DNA from 2 places in the Geobacillus stearothermophilus ATCC 12980 genome. Region 2 is predicted to be linked to the other one. Evidence: riboswitches for the same ligand, from Rfam matches in the RefSeq annotation. Region 2 holds a riboswitch; the other holds the start of a gene.
The links. A riboswitch is a leader RNA that binds a small molecule or an ion and turns the genes downstream of it on or off. The one in region 2 is predicted to bind thiamine pyrophosphate.

Region 1: it holds a riboswitch for thiamine pyrophosphate, as region 2 does, so the genes downstream of both, thiC (phosphomethylpyrimidine synthase ThiC) here and tenA (thiaminase II) in region 2, are expected to answer to the same signal.

Annotation. Positions count from the first base shown of each region.
Region 1 covers NZ_CP128494.1:347,054-354,802, reverse strand. Annotated here, with positions in the region: gene QSJ10_RS01860 (RNA-guided endonuclease InsQ/TnpB family protein) at 1-517, opposite strand, end outside; gene thiC (phosphomethylpyrimidine synthase ThiC) at 684-2,384, opposite strand; TPP riboswitch at 2,539-2,652, opposite strand; gene QSJ10_RS01850 (methyl-accepting chemotaxis protein) at 2,788-4,041, opposite strand; gene QSJ10_RS01845 (RDD family protein) at 4,282-4,695, opposite strand; gene QSJ10_RS01840 (phosphomannomutase/phosphoglucomutase) at 5,100-6,509, opposite strand; gene QSJ10_RS01835 (hypothetical protein) at 6,460-7,575, opposite strand; gene QSJ10_RS01830 (glycosyltransferase family 4 protein) at 7,556-7,749, opposite strand, start outside.
Region 2 covers NZ_CP128494.1:487,249-494,997, reverse strand. Annotated here, with positions in the region: gene QSJ10_RS02720 (thiazole synthase) at 1-395, opposite strand, end outside; gene thiS (sulfur carrier protein ThiS) at 397-600, opposite strand; gene thiO (glycine oxidase ThiO) at 597-1,733, opposite strand; gene tenI (thiazole tautomerase TenI) at 1,717-2,340, opposite strand; gene QSJ10_RS02700 (energy-coupling factor transporter transmembrane component T family protein) at 2,361-3,143, opposite strand; gene QSJ10_RS02695 (ABC transporter ATP-binding protein) at 3,140-4,594, opposite strand; gene QSJ10_RS02690 (ECF transporter S component) at 4,607-5,197, opposite strand; gene tenA (thiaminase II) at 5,228-5,911, opposite strand; TPP riboswitch at 6,014-6,121, opposite strand; gene QSJ10_RS02680 (class I SAM-dependent rRNA methyltransferase) at 6,266-7,450, shown strand; gene QSJ10_RS02675 (MFS transporter) at 7,474-7,749, opposite strand, start outside.

The DNA.
Region 1 (7,749 bases), 140 kb from region 2:
CAACTTCAATTACGTAAATACTACCCTTTGGTACAATTCGCACTTGTTGCAATCCTTCAATAACCTTTGTTTTTAGTTTTAAATCAGTTTTTGGAAATTTAATGTATCCATCTTTAATCTTACATTGTTGATTCGTGAAAATCACAACATTACGCCCATTTTTCTTTTTATATTTAGGCAATTTTGGTTTACCTAAATATTTTTCTTTGTTTTTGATCCAATCCTTTATAGCCTTGAAAAATGACTTCCAGTTCTTATCTAGCAATCTTAATATTTGTTGCGATGTTTGAGCAGGTAATTCTTTATAAACTTGTTCGTGTTTCAACATCTTATCTAATGAATTATAACGAATCCATTCATTGTTATTTATAAACTCTTGCCTAACAATGTAATTAGCATAATTGTAAAGATTTTTAGATTTGAAACATAAATCATTACAATAATGATATAAGTAATGATAGGAATTAATTTGATGTTGTTCGACTCTTGTTACTAAAATATTTATCACCTCCTTCATTTATATTTTAATATTTTTTATTATAAATTTTTAATGTTCTATATAAGTTGGAACTTTGTTTTACATCCAGTAGAGCGCCCGCTGCATTCTATCAAAATGACTTGTTATGAAGGAAAACAGAATCGAACAATCGGAAAATCTTTATTGCAACTTATATATATTAAATTTAATTTATTTTTTGACTATACAGCGACGAGCCTTGCCGAATAAATTGTTGCGCTTTTTCTTTCATCCCTTCCTCTTTGATTTGCCGCTGCAGCTCGTGCGAAATGTTCATCGAACAAAACTTCGGCCCGCACATCGAACAAAAATGAGCTGTTTTCGCCGCCTCGGCCGGCAATGTTTCATCATGGTACTCACGAGCCCGTTCCGGGTCAAGCGACAAGTTGAACTGGTCGTTCCAGCGAAACTCAAAGCGCGCTTTCGAGAGCGCATCGTCACGTTGCTGGGCGGCCGGATGCCCTTTCGCCAGATCAGCCGCATGGGCGGCGATTTTATAGGCCACGACCCCGGCGCGTACGTCCTCTTTATTCGGCAGCCCTAAATGCTCTTTCGGCGTTACGTAACAAAGCATCGCCGTTCCATAAGCGCCAATGATGGCGGCGCCAATCGCCGACGTGATGTGATCGTATCCCGGCGCGATGTCGGTGACAAGCGGCCCTAACGTATAAAACGGCGCTCCATGGCAAATGTCCTGTTCCCGCTCGACATTTTCGCGAATTTTATGCATCGGAATGTGCCCCGGCCCTTCGATCATCACCTGCACATCATGCTTCCAGGCGATTTTCGTCAGCTCGCCAAGCGTTTCCAGTTCGGCAAACTGCGCCTCATCGTTCGCATCGGCGATGGAGCCGGGGCGCAAGCCGTCGCCAAGGGAGATCGCGACATCGTATTGTTTCAAAATCTCGCAGATTTCTTCAAAATGCGTATACAAAAAGTTTTCTTCATGGTGGGCCAAACACCATTGGGCGATGATCGAGCCGCCGCGCGAGACGATGCCGGTCGTCCGGTTGGCGGTGAGCGGAATGTAATGAAGCCGCACACCGGCGTGGATCGTCATGTAGTCGACTCCTTGTTCAGCCTGCTCGATGAGCGTCTCGCGGTACACGTCCCATGTCAGCTTCTCCGGCACCCCTCCTACCTTTTCGAGCGCCTGATAAATCGGCACCGTTCCCACGGGGACCGGCGAATTGCGGATGATGTACTCGCGTGTTTCATGAATGTGTTTGCCGGTCGACAAATCCATGACCGTATCGGCGCCCCAACGCACCGCCCAAAGCAGCTTTTCCACTTCATCTTCAATCGAGGATGAAACGGCCGAGTTGCCGATATTGGCATTAATTTTCACATGGAAACGACGGCCGATGATCATCGGCTCATTCTCGGGGTGATTAATGTTCGCCGGAATGATCGCCCGTCCGGCCGCTACTTCCTGGCGAACGATTTCGGGGTCGATTCGTTCACGGATGGCGACGAACTCCATCTCTGGCGTAATGATCCCCCGTTTGGCATAATGCATTTGCGTTACGGTTTTTCCGGGCTTTGCCCTCAATGGACGGCGCACGAACGGCAGCGGGCGGACGCCGGCGGTCGCTGATGGCTTCACTTCTTCGACATCGCCGCGCTCAACAATCCAGTTGCGGCGAAGAGGCGGCAATCCTTTTTCGACGTCCGGCTCAAAATGAGGATCGGTGTATGGACCGGTTGTGTCATAGACGCGCACCGGCTCGTTTTCCACCGTTCCTTGCGGCGTTTTCGTCGGCGACAACACGATCTCTCTCATCGGCACGCGCACATCCTTGCGCGATCCTTCAATGTACACCTTGCGGCTGGCTGGAAATGACATGAACGAGCGGATGTTTTCCATGCGGCTTTCCTCCTTTGAAATGGTGGTTGAGACCTGCAGCCGCACCAGCAAAAGAGAGGCAAAAACGGGGGATATTTACGCAAAAACGGGTTCCGCAAAACGAACGGAACCCGATCAAGGCAAAAAGGCCAAATGAACAGCCTGTGCGTCCATCTGTTCCCGCTGCCTGCTTCCCTACGCTGGCATGACCCAGATCAGGTTCAAAGGGTCAAAGAACTTCATCGCGTTCTTTTCTCAGCCCGGCTCCCGGACTCCCCTAGCAGATGAGCGTATAACCATGATGACTGACTTTTTTTATTTTATCAGGCAATTGGCAAAGATGCAAACCATTTTATTCCAAACATTGACTCCCACACGTCGTTTGAAAGCCCCTCTTTCTCGAAGAAAGCGTCCTTTTCCTCACTCACACAGAAAATTTCTTCAGCATTGCCCGCATCTCGTCCGCCATCTGACCGAGCGATGTCGACGAAGAGGCGATTTCCTCGACGGAAGCCATTTGTTCCTGCGTCGCTGCCGATACGTTGGCCGCACCGGACGCTGACTGTTCGACAATATTGGTCATCTGTTGGAGTGCGTCGTTCACTTGGCGGGCATGCTCCTTCATTTGCTCGATGGCGGACGATACTTGTCCAATTTGTTTGCTCACTTGGCCGACCTCCTCGCGAATATGGGCAAATGATTGGCCGCATGCCGCCGCCACGTTCAATCCTTTCGCCACTTCGGAGATCACCTGTTCGGCAGACGAAACCGCCCGCTTCGTTTCTTCTTGAATGTAGCCGATCAGCTCGGAAATTTGTTGCGCGGAGCGCGCGGATTGTTCTGCGAGCTTGCGCACTTCATCCGCGACAACCGCAAACCCTTTCCCTTGCTCGCCGGCGCGCGCCGCTTCGATCGCGGCATTGAGCGCCAACAAATTCGTCTGCGACGCAATGCCGGTGATCGCTTCCGTAATTTGTCCAATCTCATTCGAGCGCTCCCCGAGCCTTTGAACGACCTGGCCAAGCGCTTGAACGTGGTCGTAAATGAACTGCATTTGCTCGGACATTTGTCCGATTGACTGCTTGCCGTCCTCTGCTTTCGCCGATGTTTTCTCAGCCCGGTGCGCCACTTCTTTCGTATGGAAAGCGACGTCGCTCAATGTTTGGGAAATATCATGCACGGACGCGGCGGTGGTGCGGACAGCATCAGCCTGCTCCTCCGCACTTGCCGCAAGCGTTTCCATCGTTGTCGCAATTTGCTCTGTCGCTTTCGTCGTCTGCTCAGCGACAGCGGCCAACTGGCCGGACACTTGCGCCACCTCTTCGGCATGATGCTGCACGCGGCCCATCACTTCCTGCCATGCATCGGCCATACGGTTGAACGCAGCCGCGATCGGCCGCAGCTGCTGCACGCGATCAAGCGGCATGCGCGTCTTCAAGTCCCCCTCTGTCATTTTGCTTACATGTTCATTGATGACAGCGATCGGCGCGACAAACCGCCGGTAGTTGAGCGTCGATGAAACCAAGCCGACCACCGCCCCGAATAGCATGATGGCAGCAAGCGTCCACCAAAACGCCGCCCCGCGAATGCCATTGGCCAGGCATATCACAAGGCCGATCGCCGCTGTGCCAGGGATGACGATGAACATGGTGCGGATGATATAACTTGCTAATGACAAAACGCTCTCCTCCTTTTGCCATGATGCAAACACCTTTCTTATTTCTTTACCACATAAATAGATTCGTGAATGAACGTCCATTTTCCTTCCTAGTCCTAATCATGAATAGGGGTGGTTGCAAAGTTTTCTGATCTAACAAGGACCCGCTCAAAAACATCATGCTTTTGATCGCCTATAATCGGTGACGAAAATAAGAAAAGGCGCCCCGTTCGATTGGGGCACCACCTGTTGTTTTCCGCTTTACACCGCCGGTTTTTCCGTTGTCACATACGTCCCGGCAATAAAATCGTGAATCGACCGTTTGTCTTCTCTCGCCGCGACCATAATCGCACTAATGATGAGACCAATGCCGAACGTGATAAAGTATACGAGTCCGCCAACGAACGAGCGCAAAAACATTGTGCCGATGCCGACTTTGCCGCCGTTCACTTTCGCAATCCGGATGCCAAGCATCCGCTTGCCGACCGTATATCCGTACCAAACAGCAGGAACGATTAACGCGTAAAGGATGTTCGCCAATGACGTAAACCAGTTCGTTTCCCAACTGCCCGTGATGAAATAGCCGATGATCGAAATCGGAATGCCAACGACAATCGCATCCAATATATTAGCCAACAACCGCTTCCAAAACCCCACCGGGTTCGTCACCGCCATATGGTTTTCCCTCCTCCTGCCTTTTCTATCATTGTATTCGCTCCTGACAGCGAATTGCCTTTATTTTAGCCAAATTTCAAAAAGAAATCTACATCCGTCCAAGGCGGCCCTCCCTTGAATTTTCCCCGCCTGTTTGGGGTGTGAGCGTTGGAGGGCTCAAGAAGGACGGCGATTTGAGGGGAAACACCGCTCTTCAATAAGTTTCTTAAAAGACCTTACAACGCCACCGCTTCGTTGGGTTTTATCCTTAATCTATTATGGACAAACCATTTGCAAGAAATCAAGCATGAGCCCCCTCACAACAAAAATAAACCGGCGTGGGATCCCTACGGACGACCCACGCCGGAACGAATCTTTTGAAACGGACAAAGGGCGACAAGCGCAGACCATTCGGAGAAAAGGCGTCACCAGTCAATGCGCAATTCAAGGGTGGCGAGGCAATCAGCCAGCTGCCGCTTAATCTCCGCCAATGCAGCCTCCGTCTTGGCTTCTGCACGTAACACAAGAATCGGCTGCGTGTTCGACGGCCGCACCAATCCCCAGCCTTCCGGGAACTGGATGCGGGCGCCATCGACGTCAACAACCGGATAGCGGCCAGCGAACCGGTTTTTCACCGCGGCAATGGCAGCTGGTTTTTTCTCTTCCGGGCAAGCAACGCGCGTCTCCGGCGTCGCCGCGTACCGCGGCACATCGGCAAACCACTCGGACAGCGGGCGCTCATCGTGCGACAGTAATCGAAGCAGGCGCCCAGCGGCGTACAGCGCATCGTCATAGCCGTAAAACTCATCATTGAAGAACAAATGACCAGACATTTCACCGGCAAACGGGATCTCCGGACGACGGCGCAACGTCGCTTTGACGTGCGAATGGCCGGTGCGATGGAAGAACGGTTTCCCGCCGAGCCGCTCAATTTCCTCAACGAGCGCTTGCGAACATTTCACTTCGACGGGCGCGTCGGCTCCCGGATGGCGCTTCAAAATTTCGCGCCAGAACAGCACCATCAGTTGGTCGCCCCAGCGGATCGCACCTGTTTCATCCACGACTCCGATCCGGTCGCCGTCGCCGTCAAACGCGATGCCAAGATCCGCCTGCTCCTTGCGCACCATCTCAATCAAGTCCGTTAAGTTCTCCGGCACGACCGGGTCCGGATGATGATTCGGAAACGTCGGATCGGATTCACAGTAAAGCGGGATGACATCACATCCCCACTCTTTGAGCACTTGTGGCGCAATGATCGATGGGGTGCCGTTGCCGCAGTCGACGACGACCTTCAGCTTGCGCGGACCGAGCTTAATTTTCTCCTTCAACATCTTGATATAGGCCGGAGCAAGGTCAAGCGTTTCCTCGCGCCCCCGCGCTGTTTCAGGACGCGGCTGTTCCTGGCTGAGCCGCTCCATCGCCCGCCGCAGCGCTTGGATGCGCTCGCCATAAATTGTCGTTTTCCCCATGGCGATTTTAAATCCGTTCTCATCCCCTGGGTTATGGCTGGCGGTGATGATCATGCCGCATGGAATGTTCGTGTAGTATAAGCTGTAGTAAAACATCGGCGTCGTCGAAAGCCCAATATCGACGACATCGCAGCCGCCATCGAGCAGCCCATCTTTGAGCGCCCGATGCAAGCCAGGCGATGACAGACGATTGTCATGACCGACAACCGCCCTCTTCTCGCCTTCCTTTTGCATCATGTCGGCAAAGGCCCGTCCGAGCCAATACGCGAACGACTCATCGAGCTCCTCTCCGGCTCGTCCGCGGATGTCGTATTCTTTAAACACGTGTGCCGGCCATGCGAACGGTTTTGTTGTTGACGTATTCATCGACAACCACCTCCACCGAAATCGATTGAGCGATTGCTGCTGTTAACAAGTACGACAATGTTGACTCCGCCCCTCGATTCGGGTTCGGACCGTTCGGGCTAAGCCCGTCGCAGCAACTGCCGTCGCTTGGGTCCGCAAGCGGCGCGTTGCCGTCGTTTTGTCCGTAAAACCAAGCGAGGCAGCGGCGGACGACGCCGCGATAACGCTCGTCGTCCGTTGCCCAATACGCTTCGCGCGCCGCCAAAGCGAGCTTCATCACATCAAGCGGCTGTTGATCCCAATCGGCGCGGTAGCGGCGGCTGCACCAGCCGCGGTTGCCGACCGGACGGATGACACCTCCCGGTCCGCTCATTTTTTCAATAAGGAAAGCAAGGCTTTTTTCCGCCACTTCCTTCACCTCATCCCGCGGCGCGCGCCGATATGCCGTCCAAAGCGCCCACGGCAGCACCCCGTTGGCGTACGTCAACTCCGGCTCATACCAATGCCAATCGTCGCCAGCATGCTCCCAATACGCCGCAAGCAGCCGCTGCTCAAGCCGTGCAGCCAAAGCTGCCACTTCCTCTTGATCGATGCCAAGCGGGCGTCCTTCTGTCAATAAGACGCCGCAAGTGGCCACCCCCCAGGCGACGCCGCGCAGCGAGCGAAGCTCCCATGCCGCCGGTAGCGCCCGCCTCAACATGTCCGCAGCCGCCTCGCGCCGCGCCGCATCATCCAATTGCCTATACGCGATCGCCGCCGCCCAAAACGACCGCCCGAAGCAGTCGTCTGAGGGCGTCTCTTCCTCTTTCGTCCGATCGAAGAAAAAGTTGTTATGGAACGTCCCGTCATCGTTTTGCGCCCAAAGCAAAAAGGCCAAATATCGGTCAAGCAGACGATACAGCCTCTCCTTTGTTTCTTGATCGTCGAGCAACGCCAGCCACTCGAGGCACGCCCATATGGCGCGGGCGTTGTCATCGGTCGAATACCCTTCGCGCCGCCGCGGAATGCGGCCGAGGCTATGCTCGAGCAACCCGGTGTCGTCAGTCATGCGCTCGAGATGGTCGAACTTAATGACTGACGAAGCCAACCGCCTTCACCTCCCCGCGTTTTGCGGCGCACACGCGCTCAAATAAGGCGACATGCTGTTCGCCGACGCGCGGCCAATGCGTGTTCGCCCCAATTTGGCGCACGGTTTCTTCCCAGCGTTTTAACGCCGCCTCATCGGCCAACAGCTGCCCAAGCCGCTCTTCCCATCGGGCGG
Region 2 (7,749 bases):
GACGTGTACGGCAAGACGATAAACCCTTCTTCCAGCAGCATTTCCGCTGCTTTTAACGTCTCAACCGGGTCGGGAAGAAGCGTTTTGTCGCAGCCGATCACTTCTACCTTAATCATATCACATAGCCCCGATGCTTTGGCCAGTCGGGCGATGCGGACCGCTTCCTCAGCCGTTTTTGCCCCGGCGGTATTGGGCAGAAGCTTATATCGGCTTAAATCAAGCTGCTCTAAAAAATTCGGCTGCTCCGGCGCAAAAATGTTCATTCGCCGGACGGCAAAGGTCAAAATTTCTGCGCCGGATGCTTCCACCGCTTCTTTTTGCACCTCAAGGCTCGGATATTTGCCCGTCCCGAGCAACAACCGCGAAGAGAATTCATACGGACCAATTTTCAGCATTTCAACCGCCTCCTACAAAATGAACAATTTCGACGCGGTCGCCGTCCGCCAACGCCGTCACCGCGTATTCATGCTTTTGAATAATGCGAACATTGACTTCGACAATGGCCAGCTTTTGATCAAGTCGAAAATGGGCGAGCAAATCGCTGACCGTTTTCACTTCGTCCGGCACGGCAACGTTCTCGCCATTAATGACTAAATTCATTCAACCCCCACCTTTTCTTCCGCGTGACGCGTTAATGAAAACGGTGACAAGTCAAACGCCGGCTCTTTCCGCTCTACTAGGTCGGCAAGCAGCCGGCCGGTGAGCGGGCTAAGCAAAATGCCGTTCCGGTAATGGCCGGCAGCGACAAATATCCCGCGCCGCTTTGGATGCTCGCCGATATAGGGCAAACCGTCTTTCGTTTGCGGTCGGATACCGCTCCATGCCTTCACCCATTCTGCCTGTTCGACATCTGGAAGCACACGGGCGGCACGGCGAAGCAGGCTCATCACCCCCGCGATTGACACGCGCCGGTCGTACGTCCCCGGCGTGGACGTCGCACCGATCAGCAGCCGGTTGCCGCGCTTCGGCACGATGTAACAGCCATTTTTCGCAAACACCGTCATTTGCACGAGCGGGGTTGGCGTACGCACCATGATGCATTCCCCCTTGACCGGGAATACAAAAAGCGGCAGCTCGAGCGCGGCCCCCAGACGCGCCGCCCAGGCGCCCGAGGCGATCACGACAGCGGCAGCGGCGAAAGTTCCGCTCGCTGTTTCCACGGTATGCCCGCCGACATCCGAACGAATGTCAAACACTTCCGTATGCTCATACAAATGCGCACCGGCGGAGACAGCGGCTGAAACAAGAGCGGCAGCCAAATCCGGGGCGCTCACTTGCCCGTCTCCGGGAATGTACATGGCGCCGGCCAGCGCCTCGCCCGCAAGACGCGGCTCCAGCTTAAGCGCTTCTTCTGTCGCCAGCCAGTGAACTGTCTCACCCATTTCCTTCCAAAATGTATAATGGTGGTGCAACTCCTCCGCTTCTTCCGCATTCGTCGCAACTTTGAGCATTCCTTTTTCGACAAGTCCGATGTCAATACCGGTTCTCTCCCGCAATTCCGCAGCGAGCGCCGGCACGAGCGCCCGGCTTTGCAGGGCGAGCGGGATGAGCGGACTCGGCGCGGCGAACTCCGATTGCGCCCCCAGCATACCGGCCGCCGCGCTTGACGCTTCGCCGGTCATTGTTCCTTTTTCGAAAATCGCCACGCGGTGCCGCCGTTTGGCGAGCTCAAAAGCTGTCGCCGCCCCGATCACCCCACCGCCGACAACGACGACATCATAATGTGCCCCCATTTTTCCTCTCCCCTTTCACGATTTGCGCCAAACGTCTTGCTTCCACAACCGGATCAGGCGCTAAAAAGACAGCCGATAACACCGCCACTCCCGCGGCACCGGCCTCCATCACCCGGCAGGCGTTGCCGGCATGAATGCCGCCGATCGCAATAACCGGGATGCAGACGGACGCGGCCATCTCCCGCAACGAATCGATGCTGCGCGGCGGCAATCCAGGCTTGCTGGCAGTCGGAAACATATGGCCGTACAGGCAAAAGTGAGCGCCGTCCTCTTCCGCCTGCTTCGCCTCCGTCAGGCTGTGCACGGAACAGCCGACTGTCAAGTCCGGAAACGAACGGCGGACGGCACGCACCGGCAAGCTGTGAGACGCGATCTGCACCCCGCCGACACCGTAGACGGCCGCGACGTCAACACGGTCATTGACGATGATTTTTTGCGGCGGCACCCCGGTGTAAAGCAGCGCGGTGACAAACTCGGCCACTTCGCGCGCCGTTTTTTCTTTCTCGCGAATGTGAATGGCATCCGCATACGGATGGATACGCGCACAAATGGCCGCGAATTCGTCGGCTGTTTGCCGCCCGGTGGAAATGAAGTGAAGAGCCCCCATCACAATCCCTTTCTTTCTGCCTACCTTACATCATGGACTGAAATATACGGGTAATGGACGCCCGCATAATAAGCGGCAACCAACAACGCAACGGTCAAGACGACAAACCAAATATCGCATTTGCCAAACTTGATTTCATAATAAAACGTACGCTGGCCGCTGTTGGAAAATTGTTTCGCCTCCATCGCCACGGCGATGCGCTGGGCGCGGCGGATGCTTTGTGCCAAAAGCGGGATGGCATAACGCTTCACTTTGCCAAGGCCGCCGCGGTTTGGCACGCCGCGCACTCTCAGCGCATACCGGACCGTTTGAAACTCCTCAATCATGATCGGCAGCAGGCGGACCGCCGCCAAAAAACTGTACGCATACTTCGGTTTCAGCTTCAATTGCTGCATGAGCGAATAAAACAGCTGCACCGGCCGAGTCGTCAAGGAAAAAATCAAGCCTAACAGCCCGAGCGACAAGGCGCGAAATCCGAGATGCATGCCGCGCCAAAAGCTTTCCGCTGTTACGTGGATGAGCCCCCAGCGAAACCACGTTGTCGTCCCTTCGCCAAACATCATCATCGATGAAGCAGTGGAAACAAAGATCAGGAAAAACGGCAAAAACAGCCAAACAAGCAGCTTTGCTGGATACCCGGTGCCGAAGCAAAACAAAACGAACAGGGCGAGCGACAAATTGATGAGCACGTTCGGGTTATGAATGAACAACACCGCAAAAAAGAGCATGACGAGCACAATGAGCTTCAAACTCGGGTTCGCTTCATAAAGCCATGTCTCACGGCGCTGAATGTCCCAGTTCATCGCCATGTTCCTCCTTCAGCCAATACAGTCTCCACAGCAGCGAGGCGCTCATCGCGAACAAGCGCTCCGTCTTCCACCACCCATCGTCTCGTCGCAAAACGACGGACAATTTGTTCGTCGTGGGTGACCATGATGATCGCCGCCCCTTGCCTTCGGTATGACTCCAACATCGCCAACAACGCAAACGTGTTTTTCGCATCCTGTCCAAATGTCGGCTCATCAAGCAAAAAGAGGCGTTGACCGGCGACGATCGAAGCAGCCACGCTCAACCGCCGTTTTTGCCCGACTGACAGCTGGTACGGATGCACTTCTTCCTTTCCGTCAAGGCCAAACGCGCTGAGCAGGCGGGTGACCGTCTCATTGATTTCCTCTTCAGATCGCCCCTCAAGCCGCAGCGAATACGCCAGTTCATCGCGCACAGTATGGGTGACAAATTGAAATTCGGGATTTTGAAACACGAACGCGATATGGCGGTAAAGCGGCTGCCGGAGCTCGATATCCTCCCCGAACAATGTATATTCGCCTTCGGTGCGAATCAGTTGCATCAACCCATGCAAAAGCGTGCTTTTGCCCGCGCCGTTTCGGCCGGTGACGGCGATCCATTCTCCCGCCCGCACAACCGCCTCCGGTACGCTGATTTTCACCTCCCGGCCGCGAAAGCCGCGGAAACGGTGAAGGCGGATCAGCTCCTCGCCTTCCTGCCTTTCCTCCCGGCGCACGATCGGTCCGCATTCCTCCCAAACGTCCGGGTGCCAAATGCCTTCCGCCGTCATGACGTCCTTATATCGGGAAAATACTTCCCTCGCTCCTCCATCGGCGATGATGCACCCGTCGCTGCCAAGCAACACAATCCGGTCGACGAAGTCAAGAACATGGTTGATTTTATGCTCGACGATGACGACCGTTTTGTCCCGGCTCACATCCCGCACCGCCTGCCATACGGCTTTCGTCCCTTCCTCATCGAGCAAAGCCGTCGGCTCATCCAAAAACAAAACATCCGGCTCAAGCGCAAGAACAGAAGCGAGCGCCAACCGCTGCTTCATCCCGCCGGAAAGCGTATGAATGTCGGTGTGCGGTTCGATCGCCAACCCGACTTGGTCCAACAGCAAGCGGATGCGGGCGGGCATCTCGCGGCGCGGCACACTTCGATTTTCGAGGGCAAACGCGATTTCCTCATCGGCATACGGCATGCAAAACTGCGTATCCGGATCTTGAAACACATATCCCCATCGTTCCGGCCGCTCAAGGCGCCCGGCTTTCATCGGCACGTCGATCGAGTGGGGAATGATGCCGGCCATCACTTGCAAAAGCGTCGACTTGCCGCATCCAGACGGGCCGAGGAGAAGCACTTTCTCCCCGGCAGCAACGGACAGCGACAAATCGCGGAACAATAAGTCGCTATGCCCTGGAAACTTCAGGCGCAGCTGTTCGATGACAATGGCTTGCTTCATCGGTCATTCCCCTTACCGGTTCAGCGCATCATAGTCCTCTTTGGAAACCGGCCGCCACATTTGCGTCACCCCGGTTTTCTCAAGCGCCTTGGCCAACGAAACGGCGAACACGCCGGAGATAAGAACGGCGCCGACAAAACGCGCCAGCAAAAAGAGCGCCATGTTCCACGGGGCGAGCGCCTCGATATATCCTTTGTAAAAGTCCATGATCAGCGAACCGACCGTCGCGCCGACGGCGCTGAGCGACACGACAAACACGTCAAACCGCCGATAGCGGAACGCCGCAAAGACAAGCTCGGCAAACAGCCCTTGTACAACCCCATAAATCAACACCTCAAGCCCCCACTGCGACCCCATCACCAACTCGCCCGATGAAGCCGCGATCTCGGCAAGCAGCGCCACCCCCGGTTTGCGGATTAGCAAATACGCAAGCGACGACGCGATAAACCACATGCCATAAATCAGTTGATCGGCATGAAACCCGAATACTTTCACCACTTCATACAACGGCCCCCACACTTTGTAAATGACGCCGAACACAACGGCAATGACAATCGTCGTTAAAATATCGGCCAGTTTCAACCCTTTCGATGTTGTTCCCATGAAAACTCCTCCTTTCGTGTTGTCGCCGTTTCACCGGCTCTTCATGAGTTCGGCCGATGGCCACCGCTCCAGTCGGTACGCCATCTCCCAAAACTGATACTCATAGTCACTGCTGATCAAAAAATGCTGTTCCATCCGGCGCCGATCTTCCTCAGTCACGGCAGCGGCAATGGCGTCAAGCCGGTCGATCTGCTCCTCAACAAGCGAGCGAAACCAATCGGAGCTGTATGTACTGATCCACTTTTCATAAATCGGATCGTTCGGCCGGCACGTTTTCAGCCGCTCACCGATTTCGTAATACAGCCAATAGCACGGCAAAATCGCGGCAATGACATCGCCCAAATGCCCTTCATACGCCGCCCGGTACATATGCGATGTATACGCGTAAGCCGTCGGCGCCGGCATGAACGCAGCCCGTTCCTCTTCGGTGATGCCAAGCAGTCCGGCAAACGTTTCATGAAGCGACAATTCCGCTTCGCATGTGCTTTGGGCATGGTGCGCCAGCCGGGCCGTCGTCGCCAAATCCGGCGATTTCGCCGCCCCGATCGCCTGCACACGGGCAAAATGGCGCAAATAGTACGCATCTTGCATGACATAATAGCGGAATTTTGCGCGATCCAACGTTCCTTCGCCAAGCTCTTTGACAAACGGGTGACGGAAACTCGCCTGCCAGATCGGATCAGCCGCCTGGCGCACGCGCCTTGCAAACGACATTCGTATTCCCCCTTTTTCCAAAATAAAAGCGCCGCCTTCTTTACCGATTCGCGTAAAGAAGGCGGCGCGAGCATACAGATTTTCCAATGCGGCCAAAGCCGGCCTGCAGCTCCTCCACTTCCCTACGCTGGCATTACCCAGATCAGGTGCTAAGGGTCTCAAAGTCACACTTTGATCTCAGCCTGTTTACAGGCCCCCCTAGTGGATGTCTGATTGTGATGAAATTTTCTTTACATTTATCATATCACGGCCGCATCGGTTGTCAACCTTTTTTTTCGGCTGTCATTGCGCCGCGCTCCGCAATTCGCTATGATAAAAGCGCAACGATTGATTACCGGATGGGAGTTGGAACTGATGGCGAAAGTGATCTTGAAGCGGCAACGAAAAAAACGGCTCGAACAAGGCCATCCGTGGATTTTTCAGAGCGAAGTCGACCGTATCGAGGGTGACATCACACCGGGAGATTTTGTCGATGTCTATAACCATCAAGGGTACTGGTTGGCGAAAGGCTACATCAATCCAGCCTCGCAAATCATCGTCCGGGTGTTGACGCAAAACCCGGATGACGAGCTCGATGAGCGGTTTTTCATTGAGCGCATCCGCCGCGCTTGGGCGTATCGCGAACGGATGCTCCCGGGCGTCCGTTCATGCCGCGCCGTCTACGGCGAGGCCGATTTTCTGCCGGGGCTCATCGTCGATAAATATGAGGACGTGCTTGTGGTGCAAATTTTGGCGCTCGGGATGGAAGTGCACAAAGAGTGGATTTTGCGCGGCTTGCTTGACGTGTTCGCTCCAAGGGCCATTTATTTGCGCAACGATGTGTCCGTGCGGGAGCTTGAGGGTCTCAAACAGGAAAAAGGGTTTTGGTACGGGGAAGCGGAGACGGAGATGGAAATCGAGGAGAACGGCGTGAAATACATTGTCGACATTGAAAACGGGCAAAAAACCGGCTTTTTCTTCGACCAGCGGCAAAACCGCGCCGCCCTCCGCCCGCTCATCGGCCCGGAGACGACGGTGCTTGATTGTTTCACCCATACCGGCTCATTTATGCTGAACGCCTGCCTGTACGGAGCGAAGCACGCCACCGCCGTCGACATTTCCGAGCATGCAATTGAGACGGCAAAACGAAATGCGGCCTTAAACGGATTCACAAATGTAGAATTTGTCGTCGCCAACGCATTCGATTACTTACGCGAAGCAGTGCGATCCGGCAAACAGTGGGATGTCGTCATCATCGACCCGCCGGCGTTCGCCAAATCGGCCCACGCGGTGCCAAAAGCGCTGCGCGGCTATAAAGACATCAATTTGAACGGGTTGAAACTCGTCAAAGACGGCGGCTTTTTCGTCACGTCGAGCTGTTCGTACCATGTTCGCCCGCACATGTTCCAAGAGATGATCGCCGATGCGGCGTTTGACGCCAAAAAAGTGCTCCGCCAAGTGTACTGGAACGGCGCCGGCTATGACCACCCGAAACTGCTTGCCGCCAATGAAGGCGACTATTTAAAATTTGCCATCTACGAAGTGCACTCGCGGCGCTAAAGAAAAACGCTTAAGGACAAACCTTAAGCGTTTCTTTCTTGCCGCGGATGAAGAGGTTGTTCTTTGCGCAGCACGCTCAAGTAAACGAGCATGGAAACAAGCACCGAACCGGCGGCGGTTACATAAATGCTCGGATAGCCGAACCAGTGGCTGATTTGGCCAAACACCATCGCCCCGATGCCAACGCCTAAATCAAAAAAGGAGAAAAACGTTGCATTCGCCATTCCTTTCCGATGAACAGGGGCCCGCTCAACCGACCACGCCTGCAGCCCTGGCTGCACCATGCCAAAACCGAAGCC